DNA from 3 places in the Virgibacillus tibetensis genome. Region 2 is predicted to be linked to each of the others. Evidence: riboswitches for the same ligand, from Rfam matches in the RefSeq annotation. Region 2 holds a riboswitch; each other region holds the start of a gene.
The links. Region 2 has a riboswitch for thiamine pyrophosphate ahead of QGM71_RS13685 (YkoF family thiamine/hydroxymethylpyrimidine-binding protein). Riboswitches for the same ligand answer to the same signal wherever they lie in the genome.
Positions count from the first base shown of each region.

Region 1: linked by a shared signal. The riboswitch ahead of thiW (energy coupling factor transporter S component ThiW) and the one ahead of QGM71_RS13685 (YkoF family thiamine/hydroxymethylpyrimidine-binding protein) in region 2 are both predicted to bind thiamine pyrophosphate.
Region 3: linked by a shared signal. The riboswitch ahead of thiT (energy-coupled thiamine transporter ThiT) and the one ahead of QGM71_RS13685 (YkoF family thiamine/hydroxymethylpyrimidine-binding protein) in region 2 are both predicted to bind thiamine pyrophosphate.

Region 1 is NZ_JARZFX010000014.1:34,301-40,887, reverse strand. Features, by position in the region: gene QGM71_RS18155 (hypothetical protein) at 713-1,051, shown strand; gene thiE (thiamine phosphate synthase) at 1,703-2,326, opposite strand; gene thiM (hydroxyethylthiazole kinase) at 2,330-3,100, opposite strand; gene thiD (bifunctional hydroxymethylpyrimidine kinase/phosphomethylpyrimidine kinase) at 3,097-3,924, opposite strand; gene thiW (energy coupling factor transporter S component ThiW) at 4,102-4,590, opposite strand; TPP riboswitch at 4,676-4,792, opposite strand; gene QGM71_RS18130 (DUF1801 domain-containing protein) at 4,921-5,274, opposite strand; gene QGM71_RS21895 (phosphotransferase) at 6,399-6,587, shown strand, end outside.
Region 2 is NZ_JARZFX010000007.1:15,080-21,666, forward strand. Features, by position in the region: gene QGM71_RS13670 (energy-coupling factor transporter transmembrane component T family protein) at 1-75, opposite strand, end outside; gene QGM71_RS13675 (ABC transporter ATP-binding protein) at 62-1,726, opposite strand; gene QGM71_RS13680 (ECF transporter S component) at 1,723-2,301, opposite strand; gene QGM71_RS13685 (YkoF family thiamine/hydroxymethylpyrimidine-binding protein) at 2,303-2,902, opposite strand; TPP riboswitch at 3,004-3,110, opposite strand; gene QGM71_RS13690 (TetR/AcrR family transcriptional regulator) at 3,617-4,219, shown strand; gene QGM71_RS13695 (hypothetical protein) at 4,326-4,460, shown strand; partial or broken gene QGM71_RS21845 (YjcZ family sporulation protein) at 4,944-5,018, opposite strand; gene QGM71_RS13705 (YjcZ family sporulation protein) at 5,107-5,223, opposite strand; gene QGM71_RS13710 (hypothetical protein) at 5,471-5,743, shown strand; gene QGM71_RS13715 (DUF2268 domain-containing protein) at 5,820-6,587, opposite strand, start outside.
Region 3 is NZ_JARZFX010000011.1:15,747-22,333, forward strand. Features, by position in the region: gene QGM71_RS16690 (hypothetical protein) at 1-481, opposite strand, end outside; gene QGM71_RS16695 (general stress protein) at 634-984, shown strand; gene thiT (energy-coupled thiamine transporter ThiT) at 1,145-1,714, opposite strand; TPP riboswitch at 1,821-1,922, opposite strand; gene QGM71_RS16705 (M3 family oligoendopeptidase) at 1,998-3,782, opposite strand; gene QGM71_RS16710 (YceI family protein) at 4,027-4,563, shown strand; gene QGM71_RS16715 (VanW family protein) at 4,861-5,721, opposite strand; gene QGM71_RS16720 (hypothetical protein) at 5,801-6,052, opposite strand; gene QGM71_RS16725 (NAD(P)/FAD-dependent oxidoreductase) at 6,431-6,587, opposite strand, start outside.

The DNA of each region.
Region 1 (6,587 bases), on a different contig from region 2:
AAGATTTATCTATTATTTTTGAACGGATGTTTTCTTAAAATGTAATTTTTAAGGTTCCGACTCATTACGACTTTGCTAAGCTAATTTAATAGCACTCAAAGTTTTTGATTGTATGCGGAGTATTCGGAATTGGTTTGTCTGTCTGCTGTTGTGATGGCGTATATTGTTTTATAGTGCAGTACCGAAAGACATGGAAGAACTACTACAGGAAGAATAGTAAGAATACAAATAATGAGAGCAAAATACGCCATCCTACTTGGGTAGCGTTTTGTATGAAATATTAATTAAAACATGTCCGAGGATGAAAAAAAGGATTTGAAACAGAGTTTAATTCGATTTATAAACAATTAGCTGGTATTCGTCATGAATCACCTAATCAGATACAGCTTAGGAAGGCATTAAGAATGGTTCGACTTCATAAACAAAATGGGGAATTATTCACTTGAAGCATTTATAGGACTTGGTCAAATGTATGTTAAAAATTATATAGAACGAGTAAGAGACTCTTACTATCAGGCATTAATTGAAAGTCGTGGAGTTCTTTAACGTCGTAAATGGCTACACATATGTTTGTGTAGCCATTTTTTTAAACGATTAAGTTCTCATTAATACTGTTAAAACAAAGGATTGTATAGTCCAGTTCTTACAACATTTTAAAGGACTTTATATAAATCATATAGAATATAGTATCTAGATGGAGGAGTTAATTGATATGAAAAAGGTTATTACAGTTGTACTTATCACAATTCTTATATTAATGGGTTGTAATGATCACGGTTATGGAGGACTGCTAAATAGAAGCCAAGTGGAAAAATTATATGATGATGCGGATCTTATAGAGTTAGAAGATGGCACAGTTTATATAAATGGTCCCGAATGGATAGAAGAACAGAAGTTAACTAAAGGTGATAAAATCGGAATAGTAGAAGAAGGAATGGCTACTAAGTTACCAGAAGGAGCCATCATTTACGAGTCGAAAGAATCCCAACCTATTTTAATTGTGGAATACCAAGGCGAAACTAAAAGATATTTATTAGCCTCCGGCGAATAAAAATTTGCACTATTTTATAAATGTGGTAATAATTAACAGTGCAGGAAATTAATTAATGAATAAAAGGAGGTTTTCATGAAGTTGAAGAAGTTGAAATGGTTTACTTTAGCAAGTGGGATTATTTTTTTTCCCTATTCTAAATCTTGTATTCTCTAATTGCATATCAATAATCTCTATGGCCCAAAGAACAAGTTCATCATGATCTGAATCCTCTTCCTCAGTCCATATGCAGGCGGGTAATAGTCTGTCTTCAACTTTAATCATCACCTCATCAGGTAAATACATGCGAAAAAATTACTTAGCTATACGGTTTTCAACTTCTATTGGAATCATTTAGATCTCCCGAAGCCAAGACGTTCTCTCATAGAGACTTCTCCACCCACTAGAATCTTATAAGAATTGTGGACAATTCGGTCTTGAGTCGCATCAGCTACTTGTCTTGTGCCTTCCCTAACAGAGCATGCTATCCTTGGGTGAAAAGAACTCCCCACTTACTTAAAGGTTCACTTTATTATCCTTTCTAGATAGAAATGTATGAACAGAAGTACAGCGTTGTTCTTACATGTAAACCGACTAACTTTGGCATAGATCAATAAATGGAAAAATGCCATAGGGAATCCTATCTGGATTCCCTATCGTTCTGTGATTAAATTATAGATTGTTTACTGCCTTTTTTATATCATTTGCCTTTGCAACCGCAGAAATAAAAGATACACCATCAGCTCCAGCATTAAGTACAGAGGCCGCATTTTTGGTGGAAATCCCTCCAATCGCTACTATGGGAAGGTTGGGAAATTGTTCTCTTAAAGAAATAATCCATTCTAAACCAACAACAGCTTTGGAATCTTCCTTTGTCTTTGTAGCAAAAACAGGTCCTGCCCCAACATAATCTACCCAAGAGATGGGGCTGTTAGTCACTTCAAAATTATTTGATACAGAAAGCCCAATTATTTTATTTGGAAATAGCTTGCGTAACTCTTCCACGGATTGATCTTCCTGCCCGACATGCAGTCCATCAGCATCCAGTGCATCTACTAGTTCTATATCATCATTTACAATAAAAGGTATTTTATAATGGCGACAGATGCTCCGCAGCTGTTTTCCCAGTTCGAGTTTCTCGTCTCCTGTCAGTGAACCTACTCCCTTTTCACGAAATTGAAAGGCAGTGATTCCCGCTGAGGCTGCAGACTCCAGTATTTGTACAGGATCGCCGTCACAGTTTTGACTACCCATAATAAAATATTTCCTGAGACTTTGTTTTATTGCTAATGACATGATTTATCTCCTCTCAAGTACATCGGCATCTAATGAAAGTGCATCAATAAACTGAGGTAAGAAAGTGCCAGGTCCAGTTACACCTTTTTGAGATGCAGCGAATTCTGCAGCCATCCCATAAAACTTAACTGCTGATAACGTTTGTTCCTCTATGGGATGATTTGTAGTTAAACAAGCCGTTACAATGGATCCTAGTAAACAGCCAGCCCCCGTGACTTTAGTTAAAAGAATATGGCCGGTTTTATTATGAATAATTGATTTTTCTGTTGAAATTATATCCGTTTCTCCAGTGACAATAGCAGTAGTTTGATAGATCTCTGCTGTTTTGGAAGCTATCTCTTCCACATCTCCTTCACCAATGGATTCGACTCCTTTAGTTTTCCATGGAATTTCAACCAGGTGGGCAAGCTCACCTGCATTTCCTTTGATTACTGTGGGATGTACTTCTTTTAAAATCTGCTTTACAGCATCCGAACGAAAAGGGGTAGCCGCTACCCCTACAGGATCAAGCACGACGGGAATACCTTTTCTATTGGCTGCCTTTCCGGCTTGTATCATGGCCTTGAGTTCCTGTGAGGTCAGAGTGCCAATGTTAATAAGTACCCCATTCGCAATGCTTGCTACTTCATTAGCTTCTTCTTCTGCCTTGGCCATAATTGGAGCGCCACCAAAAGACAATAGACCATTAGCTGTGAAGTTCATAACAACTTGATTTGTTAAATGATGAATCAATGGGGTGTTTTCCCGGACTTCTTTAATAATATCAAAATTCATTGTTTAACTTTCTCCTCCCTAGTTGCCCAATGGTTGGTAGGACCATTTCCAGAGCCAAGTTTATAAGAATGCTGGATTGCGGCAGTAACAAATTGTTTTGCCTGCTTGACTGCTTGTTGTAAGGGTGCCCCGTGACTTAAATAGGCAGTAATAGCAGCAGAATACGTACAGCCCGTTCCATGCGTATTTGTAGTATCTATTCGTTTAGCAGAGAAGGTATGCAGTTCAGACCCATCATATAGAAAATCTACAGCATCACCCTCCATATGTCCTCCTTTGACAAGTGCCGCTCCTGCATTAAACTGTTCTACAATTTGTACAGCTGCCTGCTTCATATCATCAACTGTCTCTATCTTTTCTCCCGTAATAAATTCTGCCTCGGGGATATTCGGGGTGACTAAAGCTGTTAGTGGTAAAAGATTATCCCTCAAAAAATCACGTGCATTTTCTGAAATTAACGGGTCTCCACTCGTTGCCACCATTACTGGATCCATCACATAGGGTACATCCAGGCTCGAAATTTTTTTACTGATTACTTTCATCATATCTGTATTAGCAATCATACCTGTCTTGAATGCATGGACTGGCATATCTGAAAGGACAGATTCCAGCTGCTGTTCGATCATTTCAACGGGTAGATGATGCACCCCTTGAACCCCAGTTGTATTCTGGGCAACAACGGATGTTAGTACTGACATGCCGTAGCTTTTTAATTCTTGAAACGTTTTTAAGTCTGCTTGAATTCCAGCACCACCACTAGGGTCAGTACCAGCTATTGTAAGTGAACATGCAATGCTTTTTCCTGATTGATTTGTAAATGTCATAGAAATAGCCTCCTTATATAGTTTCGGAACTAACAGGAGTGAAAGTAGATTAAATAGAGGGTTTGTTGATGTTTCCTCCGACTACTTTCCTGTGCTGGAATTATCCAGATCAGCTTCCAAGGGACTAAGGATTAACACCTTATCTCAGCAGGGATAGTTCCCCCAGTAGTTTCCTGGTTATATGTTTTGTAATACATTCTTTTGTTTAACGCGGGATACAATGAACCAACCGATAAATGCACCGGTAATACTACTTACAAGAAAAGATGGCATGAAGAATAATGCACCTGCAGAAGTACCCATCAGAATTTTTGCAAAAGGTACTGCAAAGAGAGCCCCAATGATTCCTGATCCAATTGCTTCTCCAGCGACAGCCCATATCTTCTTTTTAAAATGACGATAAAGATATCCAGCTAAGAGAGCACCAACCATACCACCTGGAAATGCCAATAGGGTACCAAGACCAAGCATGTTACGAAGTAAACCAATCATAAATGCAATAATTACAGCAGGCCCTGGACCAAGCATCACGGCCGCCATGACGTTGACTGCATGTTGTACAGGATAAGCCTTGGCAATCCCAGCTGGAAACCAAAGTAGTTGTGCCCCCAGTGTTCCAATTGCTACAAATACGGACATGGTCGTTATTAACTGTGTTCGATTCATCCAATTCCTCCTCTAAAAAAGTGCACCAAAAAAGCCAGATCTCATCACAAGAAGACCTGGCTTAAAATAAGCTGAAATAGATTAGACTTATCGTCTGCTACTTCCCTCCGCTGGTATTATCCAGATCAGGTCCATAAGAGTCGGAAGCTTAAACGCGCTTTCCTCTCAGCCCACGATTTATTGGGCACCCCTAGTAGTAATTTTACTATGAAATTTTGGTACTTAAATCATATCAAAGATAAATATGTTTGTCACGAGTCACGAGCAATAAGTATCCTTGGAGATCAAGAATCATTGTAGTCGGTGGAGGTAGACTCTGAAGATTTTCAATCAAGTCTTCAGTCTGATTGCTTCTTTAATAAGTGCCTGATATTTGGCAGGCTGAATTTCCTCAAGTGAAGTAACTCTGATGTGGCGCATCTTCTTACCCGTTCCCTCAAGTAATTCATCTTTATCCTCTAGGCTTGCACCGAAGTAAAACCCCAGATTAACATGACCTTTGGCAGTTTGGAGGTAACAAACTAATCCATTTTCTATGTAGCAGGGTTTGTTCCATTTCATTTCTTCCACTATATTTTCTGATGTATCAAAGATGAGGTTGCGCAATGTTACTGTGATTTCTCTAATATGCTCAGGTAAGCCATTCAAAAATTCTTCAACTTCTATACTTTTATTTGCGGGCATGCCGCCAACTCCTTTCCTTACTTGAGGTTTAATTCTTCCTTCGCTTATCTTTAGAATTAGCTCATTTCTCAATCCAATTCTGTAATTCAATCGTTAGTCAACAAAGCATAACACAAGTGGAGGAAATACACGGAGACTCCAACGGGGGAGAAGCGTCAAAACCGTCCAATCTCATACGTGCGCGTTACGACCTTTTTGGCATAAATGCTGCCCTGCATTCATTCAGCGATCGCTCCACTTTATCCCGCGTTCACCCCGGTTTGTCCAGCGATCACCCCTTTGGGCGATGTGTATTTCCGTAAGCGGAGTTACGTCAATAACAAGCTACACCGTACTTAATAGATTTTGTGTAAAACAGACAAAATAAAAAGGATAGTAGGCATTGATGTTGTGTCTTACTATCCTTAAATGTATCAATGGAGCATAGCGGGCTCGAACTGCTGACCTCTTGGCTGCCGGCAAACGATAATATTGTTTCATGTTTTATAACATATTCAAGGTGTTTTAATGAATTTAATCAACGGTTTTCAATATGTTTTTTAAATTTAAAAAAGATGACCCAGTAATGAATCATCTTCGTACGATAATTAGTTGGTAAAAATATCGCCTTTAATTCGTCAAGACCGTCGGCGGTTTGCCCCCGAATACGGTAGATTGGATTTTAAAGAAAGTGGATGCCGATGTTAAAATGATTGAGATTAATAAACTGAAAGGTAGCACATCGTCCACATTGCATCACAATTCCATTCAAATAGGGGGGCAAATAAAAGATGTCGTTATTCGTCAATTTGATAACAAGGAATGGCTAATGTAGGAACTAGATCTTGCTCTACATGAAGCGGAAATTCTGCGTTTGGCTTCTCGGGTGGAAGTAGCTACAGCTGAAATAATCGCGTTTGATGAGAGTGGTCGACGTTGCGGGATGCTGGCGGTTTTAATGACGATGCTTGAAGGGTAAGTGGAATTAATCCCTCAACATATGGGGAAATGGCTGAATGGTTTAGCAGAAGCTCTTGAGAAGATACACGAAGTTGATGCAAAGCAAAGGAGTTTTCTTGGACGTATTTTACATATAATGATATTTCGACAGTGGAAGTGCCAACTTGGTCAAGCGTTCCAGGTGCATGGAGAAAAGCAATCGATATTGTAAAAGGCCCGTGCCCTGTCATTCAGAATGTTTTATCCACCGCGATTACCACCCTGCAAATGTTTTATGGAAAAATGATACCGTTAGCGGCATAGTGACTGGATTAATGCGTGCAGAGGAACAGCCGGAATTGATGTCGGGCATTGCCGAATCAATTTGGCGATAT
Region 2 (6,587 bases):
AATAAGTGCTAGTAAAACAACAAGCAGCATGATAGTTAAGGCTTTTATACTGGGATTAAGGTCATGTAGAAACATATTGGACTTCCTTTTCATAGATTCTTTTTAATTGAATGGGTAAAGGCAATTGCAGCTGCCATTGTTCTAACTTATCAGCAGGCATACCCCATAGCTGATCAGGTGTGCAATCAGCGACGAGCTGTCCATTATCCATTACAATTACCCTAGTTGCATACTGATTAACAATCTCCATATCATGAGTAATCATTGCAATAGTCGTCCCACGATCGTACCGGTCTTGTAAAAGTTTCATTAGTTCCATATTTGAATGTGCGTCCTGTCCAAAAGTGGGCTCATCCAGTAAAAGCATATGCTGGTTATCAATAATCATGGTTGCTACACTTAATCTTCGTTTCTGACCTTGACTAAGCGAGTAGGGGTGTTCATTAGTCAATCTAATGAGCCCGCAAACTTCCAAGATTGCATTAACACTTACAGTTAATTTTTTTTCAGGAATTCCTTTAATACGCGGACTAAAAGCAACTTCATCAAAAACAGTATTTGTAATGAATTGATGCTCCGGATTTTGAAATACAAAGCCAATTTCATCCCGTAAATTAGATTCCTTCCAGTTTTTCAGTGATTTTCCCTTCACCTTAATGATTCCAGATGTCGGTTTCTGAATCCCTGCAAGTATGCGTAGTAAGGATGTTTTTCCACTGCCATTGGCACCCACTATGGCTATAAATTCTCCCTGATAGACATTTAGCGAAATATTGCGGATGATTTGCTGTTTTTTACTGAACCAGGAAATATCGGAAGCCTCTGCAAAAACTTCTGATGTTGCATAGTTATTTTGCGTATACGCTTCCCATTCTGTCGGTATCCATAAGTGGGCCTGTTTTGAAAAATCATCTAACGTAAGTGGTACAGTTGCTAACCCGTCGTCTAAATGGTTTATTAGATACTGTGTTACTTTAGGGATCCAAATACCTTCCGATTCAAGTTCATGAAACTTATCTTTAATTGCTTTTCGCAAGGATCCATCGTAAAAAACCTCTCCTCGGCTGTTCAGCAGTACACATCTCTCAGTTAATTCTGTCCAGCCATCTAATTGATGCTCAATAATTAAAAGGGCACAATTGGTTTTCTTTTTTAAACGTTGAATAGTTAGAATTAAATCTTTTGTAGCAACGGGATCCAAATTAGCGGTTGGTTCATCTAAAATGAGTAAGGATGGTTCCAACGCAAGAATACAAGCTAGTGCAAGTTTTTGCTTCTGTCCGCCAGACAAAGTAGCTATTGGAAGTTTTTTATATGGAAGCATATCTACTAGCATTAAAGATTCATCCACTTTATCCTCCATCAGTTCATTGGGAATACGTATATTCTCCAGGCCAAAAGCTACTTCATCTTCAACAGTTTGCATACAAAATTGCGTTTCAGGGTCCTGAAAAACCACCCCAACAGATTGACTTAGTTCACCAGGGTTATAGTCAGTAGTCTTTTTACCATTAATAAAAACAAGTCCATTCATCTCTCCATCCAATTCACGCGGATAAAGTCCATTTAAACAGGATGTCAATGTGCTTTTACCACAACCACTTGGTCCAAGAAGTAATATGCTCTCCCCGTGTTCCATCTCGAAGCTTATGTTCGATAGTGTGTCTTCATTGAGATGGGTTTCAAATCGTAAACTAAGCTGCTCGATTTTTAAAAAGGGTGTCATGCTGCATTCTTCTTTCTATATTCTTTTCCTAATGCGAAACTGGACAGTACACCGGTTTTAGCTAACCCATCACTTAAGGCCTTACCTAATAAACCTGCGATTAAAGCACCACTAATAACGCGTGTAATAAACATCGCTATTACATACCCAGTAGATAATGCAACGTAACCACTCATAAAATAGCCATAAATAAAACTGGTTACCGCAGAGCCGACACCTGCTGCCATTAGAACCCAGGTGGAATAATTCTTCCAGCGTGTAGCAGCAAAAGCAGCTTCGGCACCAATCCCTTGTACCATTCCGGCTACAATTAACATGGGGCCAGCAGTACTTCCGATTAATACTTCCACCATAGCTGCAATTGTTTCAGATAAGAATGCAGCACCAGGCTTTCTAATGATATAAGCTACAATAATCGAAACAATAAACCATATACCGAAAATAAGGTCATAGCCTATTGGTCCAAAAAAGCCGACGAGGACCTTTCCAACAGGGAAAAAGGCTAAATAAACTACTGCAAAAACGACAGATAATGCTGCCATTACAACAATTTCTTTGAAGCGCCAAGTACTCAAATTAATTTACTCCTTTGTGTGAAGGACTATTAGCTGATATGGAAACAGTCATAACAGTATGACTCGATCCACCCTCAACAGTTGCTTTAAAAACCTGTTCCAACCCATTGAATATTGCAACTGCCTCCCCATCCAGTCGAGTAGAATAATGGGATGGGGAGACGGTGACATGCTTTTTCATTGCATCGATCTGTTCATAAATTACATCCATATAATCACCACCACCTAAAGGGTAGAGGGAAAATTTAGAACCAGCAAATTGCTTGATATCTTTAATTTTCTCCATGTTTTGTGGATTTTCATCCTCAGCCATATATGCATCTCCTGTTGAATCACCAGGACAACCTAAAGAGTATGTTGCTTGAAATGCTACATGCTCTCCTGTGTTAGCTGCATACATAAAAATAGCTTTTGTTACATCAAAAATATGGACAAGCTTCCCACGTACTGTCGTTGTCACGTCATCTGTTTTTAAATGAACCTTGGATGTATCAACTTCTTCTAACGAATCCTTAATAATATCGACAAAATTGTCACTCATAGGGTATATAGAAAAACTAACCCCCGCAATATCACTTTTTGTACAAGCTTGTTTAATCATACAAAAATCTCCTCCTCTATAATGGCAATAAAAAAGACTGCATCCCTGGGGAATGCAGTCTGGTTGTATGCTTTGTCAATAATTAATAAACGTAAGACATATACACGTCGACCGCACTTCCCCACGCTAGTATTATCCAGTTCGGGTTCAAAGGGTCAGAACAAAACAGTTCTTCTCAGCCGTATTTACAGCTCCCCCAGTGCTAAAGTTACTATGCAGTTTTCTAAATCTATCTTAACATGTGTAAATATAATGTAAAGTCATTTATTGGATTTAACATACCTATAGCGAATATTTACTAAGGCAATAGTTAATGTTATAACAAAGCACAATACATGTGGAGGAATTACACGGAGACTCGGGGGGGAGGCGTCAAAAACGCCCAATCTGGCACGTGTACGATTCGACCGTTTTGGCATGACCGCTGCGCCTGCCTTTATTCAGCGATCGTTCCACTTATTCCAGCGTTCGGCTTACTTTATTCCGCGCTTGTTCAGCTTTATCCCGTGTTCACCCCTTTAACCGAAGTGTATTTTCTGAACGGTTAGCTATGACAGTAACTAGCTACGTCGTACTTTATATAAATAGCAACAAACTATATGAAAAGAGCCAAAAAGTAGAGGGAACAATTCACTTGCTAATTGTGTCAAAATGAGATACAATTTATATAAACTATTCAGTCAGTTTTAAATTTATCTAAAGTAGGTGTGTAGAATGGCTCCAAGAATTTCAGATGAGGCGAAGGAAGAAAGAAGAATAACTTTACTTCAAGCTGCGTTGGAGTGCTTTTCTGCAAAGGGATATTATGCATCTACTGTAGATGATATTGTAAGCTACTCGAAACTGAGCAAGGGATCCGTTTATAATTATTTTAATAGTAAAGAGGAAATCTTTATTAATCTTCTACAACAACAAAGAACGGTTGCAATGGAAAGACTGCAAATCAGACTAAATGACATTAAGAGTCCGCTGGAGAAACTAAAATACTGGATTAATACAGATATTCCATACAACCTGGATAAGAAAAAGATGATGCGTGTTCATATCGAATTTTGGTTATATTCTAAGGAATCACCGGAAATGCAAAAGGTGTTGAAAGACCGGTTTGATGTTATGTTTGGAATGACTCAGCAGATAATTGTTGATGGGCAACAAGCGGGCGAAATTAATAAAGAAATTGACCCCGAAAAAGCTTCAGAAATGTTCTGGGCATTACATGATGGTATATGGTTACACGCAACTATTGGTTACGGTGAAGAGAAGTTAGAAGAACGGATTAGAGAAATGGAAAAGACGATGCTTTCTTATTTAATTTAAACCAATATTGGCTGGGCTTATTATTATAATAGATATCACTGCATAACAATAAAAAATAAACTGACTAGTCATTTTAAAAGGAGTGTGAGAGATAATGAGGTTAAAGATGCTAAACTCAAAAGGTAAGAATTCAAAACCAACTAATTTGAAAAACAGAGATTATTATTTTCAAAAAAATGAAGAACAGTTGCAAAGAGAAAAGATCGTATTGAATTATGACTATATTCGCTCTGCAAGGTAAATAAGTAAAATTGAAAAAAACGACTTTCAAGTCGTTTTTTTAATGGAAAATCTCCTTTATAACTTCTGGCGGTGAAGAACGATCCGCTGGGCCGCTCCTGAGCGACAACGTCAACCCACCTGCGGGTGAGCGGGCGCAGTCCGTACGTCCCTAGCCGGGCACCTTGCGCTTTTGTTATTTATTCCTACTAATAACGAAGAGGCTGCACCAACATTCGTTGGAATAGCCTCTAGAATGAAGATTCACGTAAGGGAGGTAAATAGTAGCTTGAGCTGTTTACGTGGATACTAAATACTATGTATTGGATAAGCTTGCTGCTTAGACCATTGCCCGTTATATACTATTTTAATTGTTATGTTTTATTAGGAGTGAACTACTTAACAATCATTTTTTTAAAAATAAATTGTATAAAGACCATAACTCAAGGCTGTCACTTTTCGACAGCCTTGAGTTATGATTAGTTTAAATTAGTTTACATTCAGATTAAAACCAAGCTGCACCTACAATTATGAGAAGGATAAATAAAACAACAATCAAAGCAAATCCTCCGCCATAGCCTACTCCTGCAACTGGCGCACCATAGCCATATCCACCACAAGCATGCATAAAAACCCTCCTAACATTAATTAGTTAACTATTTATTTTTTTAATATCCGTATCCACCGAAAGATGCACCTACAATAATTAGTAGGATAAACAATACTACAACGAAGGCAAATCCTCCGCCATAGCCTACACCTGCTCCTGCAACAGCTCCACTCATCAATTAACACCTCCAAGATCTTTTGTTAGTAATATATGTAGACGTTACAGAATTGGGATGGTTATTATCCCATATTGCACTTAAATGGGCGATAAGAAATTCAAACTCACGTTAGTATGGGTGAAAAAACGGTTAAGACCTCTGCGGATATACAAAATCCACGTATACCCTAATGCATTTGTCATTTACGAAAGCAACTACCCTACATATAATGTCCTATGGTTCACTAGGATATGGGGGTGAAAGAATGTCAGTTGCACATTATCATGGACTATGTCAGCGGTACAAAGGCAGAGCTGTTGTAATAAAAACACGTGATGGGAGAACTCATAGAGGCATAATTCAGCATGTAGACGGTCACAGAGTATACTTGCAGCCTCTTGGTGGAAGAGGATTAGGTGGTTATGGTTACGGTGGTTATGGCTACGGTAGATTTAGACGACCTAGATTTGGTTTTGGAGCGGGTATTGTTTTAGGCTCTATCGTTACATTGGCTTTACTTCCGTTTTTCTTCATTTAAATAAATTCAAGAAATTCAAATGTAAAAACAGGCAATATTTTTGTTGTCTGTTTTTTTAGATTAGTTTAAAATGCTTTTAATTAAACTTCTTAATTTGAGCAATAATACGGGAATCCTTATTTAAAAGATCCTTAGAAGTTAAGTCATTGGCTTCCATATATTTTTTAACTATGTAATAGCCAGCACAATAGCCTGCCATTTTAGGTGCAAATCGTAATCCATATAAAATATCCTGATGGGCACGTTCGAAATTCAGAGTTTCTTTGTTTGGTAATACTAGGTTATTCCATAATTTATTCAGCTCTTTCACTGAGTAATACGTTGTCCAGTTAGCTAAAAAATCTTCCCCAACAAACTCACGCACTGCATTTTCAGCTAGCCCCTCCAATATGATGGTGTCTAATAATACATAGTCTTCTTCGTTTTTATCAAATTTGGACAAGCGGCAAACATGGTTATATTCATGGGTAAATAATGCCTTTATTTCTTTTTCTGCATTACTCTCTGAAATAAATAAAAATAGTTTATCTTTGAAGGCCAGCCCTGATTTGCCGTTAAAATCACGTTTTAATTTTTGATTACTATTATCTGCTGGAAAAATAAAAATGGGGATATTCGGGCCATCCCATTCTTTCTTCAGCAATTTTTCCTCCTTTCTTACAATATCCCATGATCCCTTTAAATCATTAACAGCCTTTTCGCCATTTTGAAAAGGACGACGATACATCCCATGACTAGTTAGGTGCTGGTGAATTTCTAAATCTGTTCCTTCATTAAAATAAGAAGTCAACTTTTTACACAATTGAGTTGGACTATCATATGATTCTAATAACCATCTATCTGT
Region 3 (6,587 bases), on a different contig from region 2:
AAGAAAGCGCCATCCCCTGCCCTGCAAGCGCTATGGCAACCGCAGCGGTCATAACTGGTAAGCCTGAACGTACAGCAGCAGGTACTAATAACGCACATATGAGTGGTACTGCGGGTGTCGGCCAGAAGAATAAAGATATAACAAAAGTCACACCTACGAGAACAAAGAATGAAACATGACCATTTATCATCATTTTCTGGATTGGCCTGATCATTCTCTGATCAGCACCCAAATCACGTAACGAATGCAGTAGGGCCAACATGAAGGTAATGATTAAAAAAATACTGAAAAGCTCTTGCGCAGCTACTAAATTCGCATTAAAAATGGCTGTAAATCCATCAATTAAACTCCCCTTGTATACCCAAGCTATGACAAATGTTCCAAGTAAGGTTGGTAACACAACCCCCTTACGGAAAACCATGGTACCTATAATTAGCAGTGTGAATAAACCATACAACCAATGAGAAATTGTTAGATCCATGTATACCTCTTCCTTTCCTGATGAATAGTCCTATAGCCTATGCATAACACAAGCTTAGCGCTACCAAGCTAAGTTCAAGTCCGGTTTACATGTTTAATTCTTTTTCACCTGGGAATATAATAATTGAACAACTTAAGAGGAGGAGATACTACTTGAAACCATTTATTAAGACGTATTCAAATGATGAACAACTTAAGACAGATATAAGCCTTTTAAAGGATAAGGGTGTAAACAAAGAAGATGTGTATGTTTTATCACATGATGAGGATCGAACAAAACGCATAGCTGGAAGTGCGGACACGAATACCATCGGAATCAAAGAAATGGACTTTGGCAATGCGGTAGGAACACTATTCAGTAAAAAAGGCGATGAACTACGCACGAAGCTGGAAGAAATGGGGTTCTCCAAAGCGGAAGCAGAAAATTATGAAGAAGATATGGATGAAGGTAAAGTGCTGTTAATTGTGACAAATAATGAAGCCGTAAATAGCTATTTACTTTAAATAAAAGTGGACAACCTAATGCGCATAGGTTGTCCTTTTCATTTTACATCGTTTTATGATTTTATAATAATTGCAGCAAAACGTGAGGGAATGAACCAAATGAAAAGGTAACCTCTTTTATATGAAGAGGTTACCTTAATGTGAGCGGACTAGTAATCTTTTAAGACGCGTTTAATAATGTTTTAGGCTGCTTGTGGAATAAAAAGAATACAAGCACGGTACATAAAATAAAGGATGGTAACATATAAGAACCATTATATACTAACGAGTACAACCAGACTGGCTGCCCTTCAATTGCCGATCCAAAAAATACGATGCCAGCAAAATAGTGTGCAATAAAACGTAATACTGACCCTAGAAGCACGCCGAGTGCGATATACGTAAGGTATACCTTAGTACTCTTTTCTTTAACTGCTTGTTGGATTTGTTTTGCAAAGATACCAGCGAACCCTAATACGGTAAACGCAATAGCATAATCAATAAACCCTTGTAATGGGTGCAGGATATATGCAGTACCTGTAGCAACCTGCAATACCCCCCATAAAAACCCTGCAAGCAAACCGCCTTTAATTCCCCAGCGAAATGCTATGATAAAAATCGGAATCATTGCAAAAGATATGGATCCACCCTGTGCCCAAATTTTGAAGGACAACGGAAGAATATCCAACAATAAAGCCAATGCTGTAAAAATTGCTACCTCAATTAAAAACAATGTACGCTTTGATTTCATCTAAACTCTCTCCCCTTTTTAAAGCTAAGTTCTATTTTTTGCACAAAAAAAGCAATGCCAAGGGGAAGACTTCCTGATGGGGAATCCGCTCACATTGCTTTTATTCCATCAAAAAAGCCACCATCCCTACGCTAGTATTAACTAACAGGTTCAAAGGGTAAGAACAAATTTGTTCACTCTCAGCCAAATGGCTCCCCCTGAAGGCTTCTATTATATTGCTTTTTTCGTTACTTATAGTATACCGTATCAATCATATATTTACAATTTTACATAACATTCCTTACTAGAGTGAGAGGAATTCCTCTACGTCCTTTACACATAACTGGATGGCAGACTCCCAAAAATCAGTAGTTGTTAAATCTACGTTTAAGTGCTTTCTTGCCAATTCTTCCACATTCATCCGTCCAGTATCCCTAAGCAACTCAATATATGATTCTTCAAAGCTTCCACCCTTCTCCTTTGCATGCGCATAGATACCCAAGCTGAAAAGATAACCAAATGTGTAAGGGAAATTATAAAACGGCACACCTGTAATATGGAAGTGAAGCTTAGACGCCCAGAAGTTTTGATCGTACTCTTCAAGCGCATCACCATATGCCTCTTTTTGTGCTTCGATCATCAACTCGTTTAATCGATTCACGGAAACTAAACCTTCTCTTCGTTCTTCATAAAAATTGTTTTCAAAAATAAAACGGGCATGTATATTCATAAAGAAGGCAACGCTGCGTTGAATTTTGTCTTCTAGTAATGCCTGTTTCTCTTTTTTATTTTGTGCACCTTTCACAGAAGCATCAGCAACAATCATTTCTGCAAATGTAGAAGCTGTCTCAGCAACGTTCATTGCATACCGCTGGTTTAATCCATTAACATCATTCATTACATGCTGATGATAAGCATGCCCTAATTCGTGTGCAAGTGTTGCAATATTAGAGGTAGTTCCAGAGTACGTCATGAAAATACGTGTTTGTTCACTATCCGGAAAACTAGTACAGAATCCACCTGGACGCTTACCAGAACGGTCTTCCGCTTCTATCCAGCGTTTATCAAACGCCATCTGAGCAAAGTCAGCCATTTTCGGACTAAACTCCCGAAATTGCTCAACAATAAAGCTTGCTCCCTCTGTATAACTGGACTTTTTAACAGATTTAGTCACAGGAGCACCAACATCGTACATGCTCAGTTTCTCCAATCCTAATATTTCAGCCTTCTTTTCAAGAAATTTTACAAAATGATGTTTATTATTCGTTATCGCCTTCCACATAGCGTCTAATGTTTCTTTCTGCATACGGTTAATGGTTAAAGGTTCTTTTAAAACATCAGCCCAGTTTCTGTGTTTATAGGTTTGGAGACGAAAGCCTGCCAAATGATTTAAAGTTTGTCCAAATAAATCAGCCTTTTCTTTCCAAGCTTTATCTAATTGTTCAAAAACATGCTTGCGAACTTCCCGGTCGGGGTTGCTTAACTTATTGGAAGCCTGCCCTACAGAATACGAGTTAGTTTCTCCCTCCTCTTCTAGTTCCACACTCATACTTCCAACAATGGTATCGTACATTTGACTCCATCCATGATAACCATCTACAGCAAGATCATTAATCAGTATTTCGTTCTCTGCCGATAATAGTTCTTTTGCCCGTTTTCTATTTTCATTAAGTACAAAAGAAATTTCTATTAATTGCGGGTGGAGCATCATTTCTTTCCATGCAGTATCATCAATTAAGACTAGCTTTTGTTCAAAATTAGTAACAACAGCGCTTAAATCAGCCTGTAATGCACTACGTTTGCCTACTAATAAATTAGCTTTATCATCGTTTACATCCTGTGCACTTAAGCAGCTGATAAAAGCAAAAGCTTCCCGAACCTTCTTCATAGTACTCTCTAAATGTGTAACAATACCTGCTAATTGATTTGTGCTGCCGCCTTCCTGACCAGGTACAAAGTTATCGACAGTCTTTGATAGTTTACCCATTTCTTCCTTAATGGTTTTGAGATAAGTAGTGAATTCTTCAGACTCACTTCCGCCTGGAAAAATAACATCCAAATCCCATGTCGGATTGTAGCTTTGCTGCATTAAATCGCTCCTCATAAAATAATAATTTCTGATTTTTACCCTATCTTTTTATTATAGCGAATAATAGAAATAGTTTCATTAAAAACATAATTTCTGGAAAATAAATGTTTTATTATTCAGTAATAAGGGTAGATGTGCATTAATCATAGGATTAACTACTTGACAACATATCTTTACTTTTGTACACTTAGTAACATAAAGTAACTTACGTACTTTTAATTAAAAACACTTGGAGGGATTTATAATGACAAAAACAGTTTGGAACATTGACACAGCTCATAGTGAAGTGGGATTTTCCGTAAGGCATATGATGATATCAAAAGCCAAAGGTGCCTTTAATAATTTCGACGCAGTTATTGAAGCAGATGTAGAGGATTTAACAAATTCAAAAATTGAATTTACGATTGACGCAAGCAGCATTGATACCCGTCAAAAAGACCGTGATGATCATTTACGTTCTGGAGATTTTTTTGATGTTGAGAATTACCCAAAAATAACATTCATTGCTACTGATATTAAGAAAAAATCAGATAGCAGGTATGATGTAACGGGTGACCTAACTGTTCGTGGAACAACAAAACCAGTTACAGTAGATGTTGTCTTTGAAGGACAAAGCAAGGATCCAATGAGTGGCAATGAAGTTGCTGGGTTTAGCGGCGAAACGAAGATTAACCGTAAAGAATTCGGCTTAACATGGAATGCACCAGTAGAAACCGGCGGTGTGTTGGTTGGAGAAGACGTTAAAATACAATTTGAAATTGAAGCACACAAACAAGCATAATTTAATTTAAAAGCCGAGCACAAGTACATTACGTACTTTGCTCGGCTTTTTTATTTTTTTCTCATGTGAGGTATAAAACTAGTAGACACGCTATGAGGAGAAAGATTAATGGGATTGAATGTTACTCAAAAGTTAATACCAGATCATCTAGTTTCAGGGGTTTCCTTTGAAATTAACCCCCATTTCCGTCAAATGTTAATAAATTTGGTGAAGGAGTTTAACTTTGCAAGCCTCTTAACATCACATCAAGCCAACATCCAACCTCCAAGCTTTTATGCTGTGAACCTGATACATACTTTATTTACCAGTAAAATATTCCGCTGAAGCAGATGTATATAGTTGAATAAGCATTTTCCCATTGTCTGAATTAGCGCGAATAAGCAATGGCTGATTATACATATTCCTGAATACAAAATCTGGCCCCCACCAGCTGACTGTTGCATCTCTGCCCTCCGGTACATATGGAACTGACCTGCTATGTGCATACCTCTCTACGATCTGAATACCTCTTAAATCAACAGCATTAAAAAGGGTGGATGATACCTGGCATATCCCCCCACCGATATCTTCTGCGAGCTCTCCTTTTACGATAACTGGTGCACGCTTATAGCCTCTTTCTTTTGTTCGTTCCCCTACAACATCATTAAATGAAAACACTTCTCCTGGGAATATAACATAATTATTAATCGCTTTTGTTGCTAAATATATATTGTGCGACCGCTCTTCATTACTTTTTTTAAAATGAGTAACATAGCTTCCTAATTCTTTTTCATAAATTTCCTCCAACAGAGCACGGTCAATCCTTGGGTAAGTATTCATGAGCGGGGCTTGTAATCCTTTAGCGTCTTCTTGATAGAATGTCTTTCGGAATAAAATAGTGAATTTATCTATATCCAGTGTAACTCCAAGTTTCTCAGGGATAATTTCCCCACTTTTATTTAGTTTTGCATTTTCAGGTTCTTTATGAACCTTATCCTTTAGTGTCCGAATCAAATTATCTAAACGAATCTCATCTATGAAGAGATGATCTAAATAATTTAATGAATACCTGTCAACCTCCAGTTTATCCAGCCATATGGTATTCTCTTCTTCCTGAACTGAATTTGCCAGGACATGCTGTAATGGAAAGATTACTATAATAATTAATAAAATAATCACTTTCTTCAATTTCTCACCTCCTACGCTTAGTATGAGAAAATGAGAAAAAAATAACCAGTATTTCTCCTTGTTTAATTTATTAGAAAATATAAATAGCAAATGCAACTATTGATAAAATAATAGTAACTGTATATATCCATAATTGTATAGGAATATTAGACTTCAGTGAACTTTTTTCATAATCGAGTGATCGTTTTAATTCATCTTCTACCGTGTCTCCATCTTTTTCATATTTTTTCATTTTATTTTCTTCCTGCTTAAATGCAAAAAGGGTTCCTACTAATGCTACAATAAATAAAATAGCTAAAAAGATAAGCAGCTCTAAACTCATTTTTAATCGCCTCCAGCTTTATAATACACGAATAGTTAACACTATGTCAGTGATGTAAAACACATTTGAAAAAGATAGCAGTAGAAAAATTTAATTATTTTCCATACCGCAGTATTCGTATCAATCTCAGTATTCCCTATTTGGCTATTTCTTTTTTTACAACTTTATGTAAAAAAAGAGCCATCAGTTTAATTAAACTAAATGGCTCCTTAAACCTCAAATTAACGAAAATCTCTTGATTCATCTATATATTGACTTGCAATTCTATATCCTACTAATGAAGCAATTAGAAGTATTATTCCATACAATGTTCCTTTTCTCATTATAAATGTACCTCCTCATTTTGCAGCTTATTTAGTGGTAACACTTTGAAATGTATTAAAACGGACGCATTTTTCCTTTTTTAAGAACTAGCTTCACTCCACCCATAAGGTATAATGAGCGATTATCAACTACTTTTTTCATTACTGCTGCTCGTTTACCTGATAGTTTATAATTAGAGAAAATACTACCAATACCATCCGACTGACCGAGT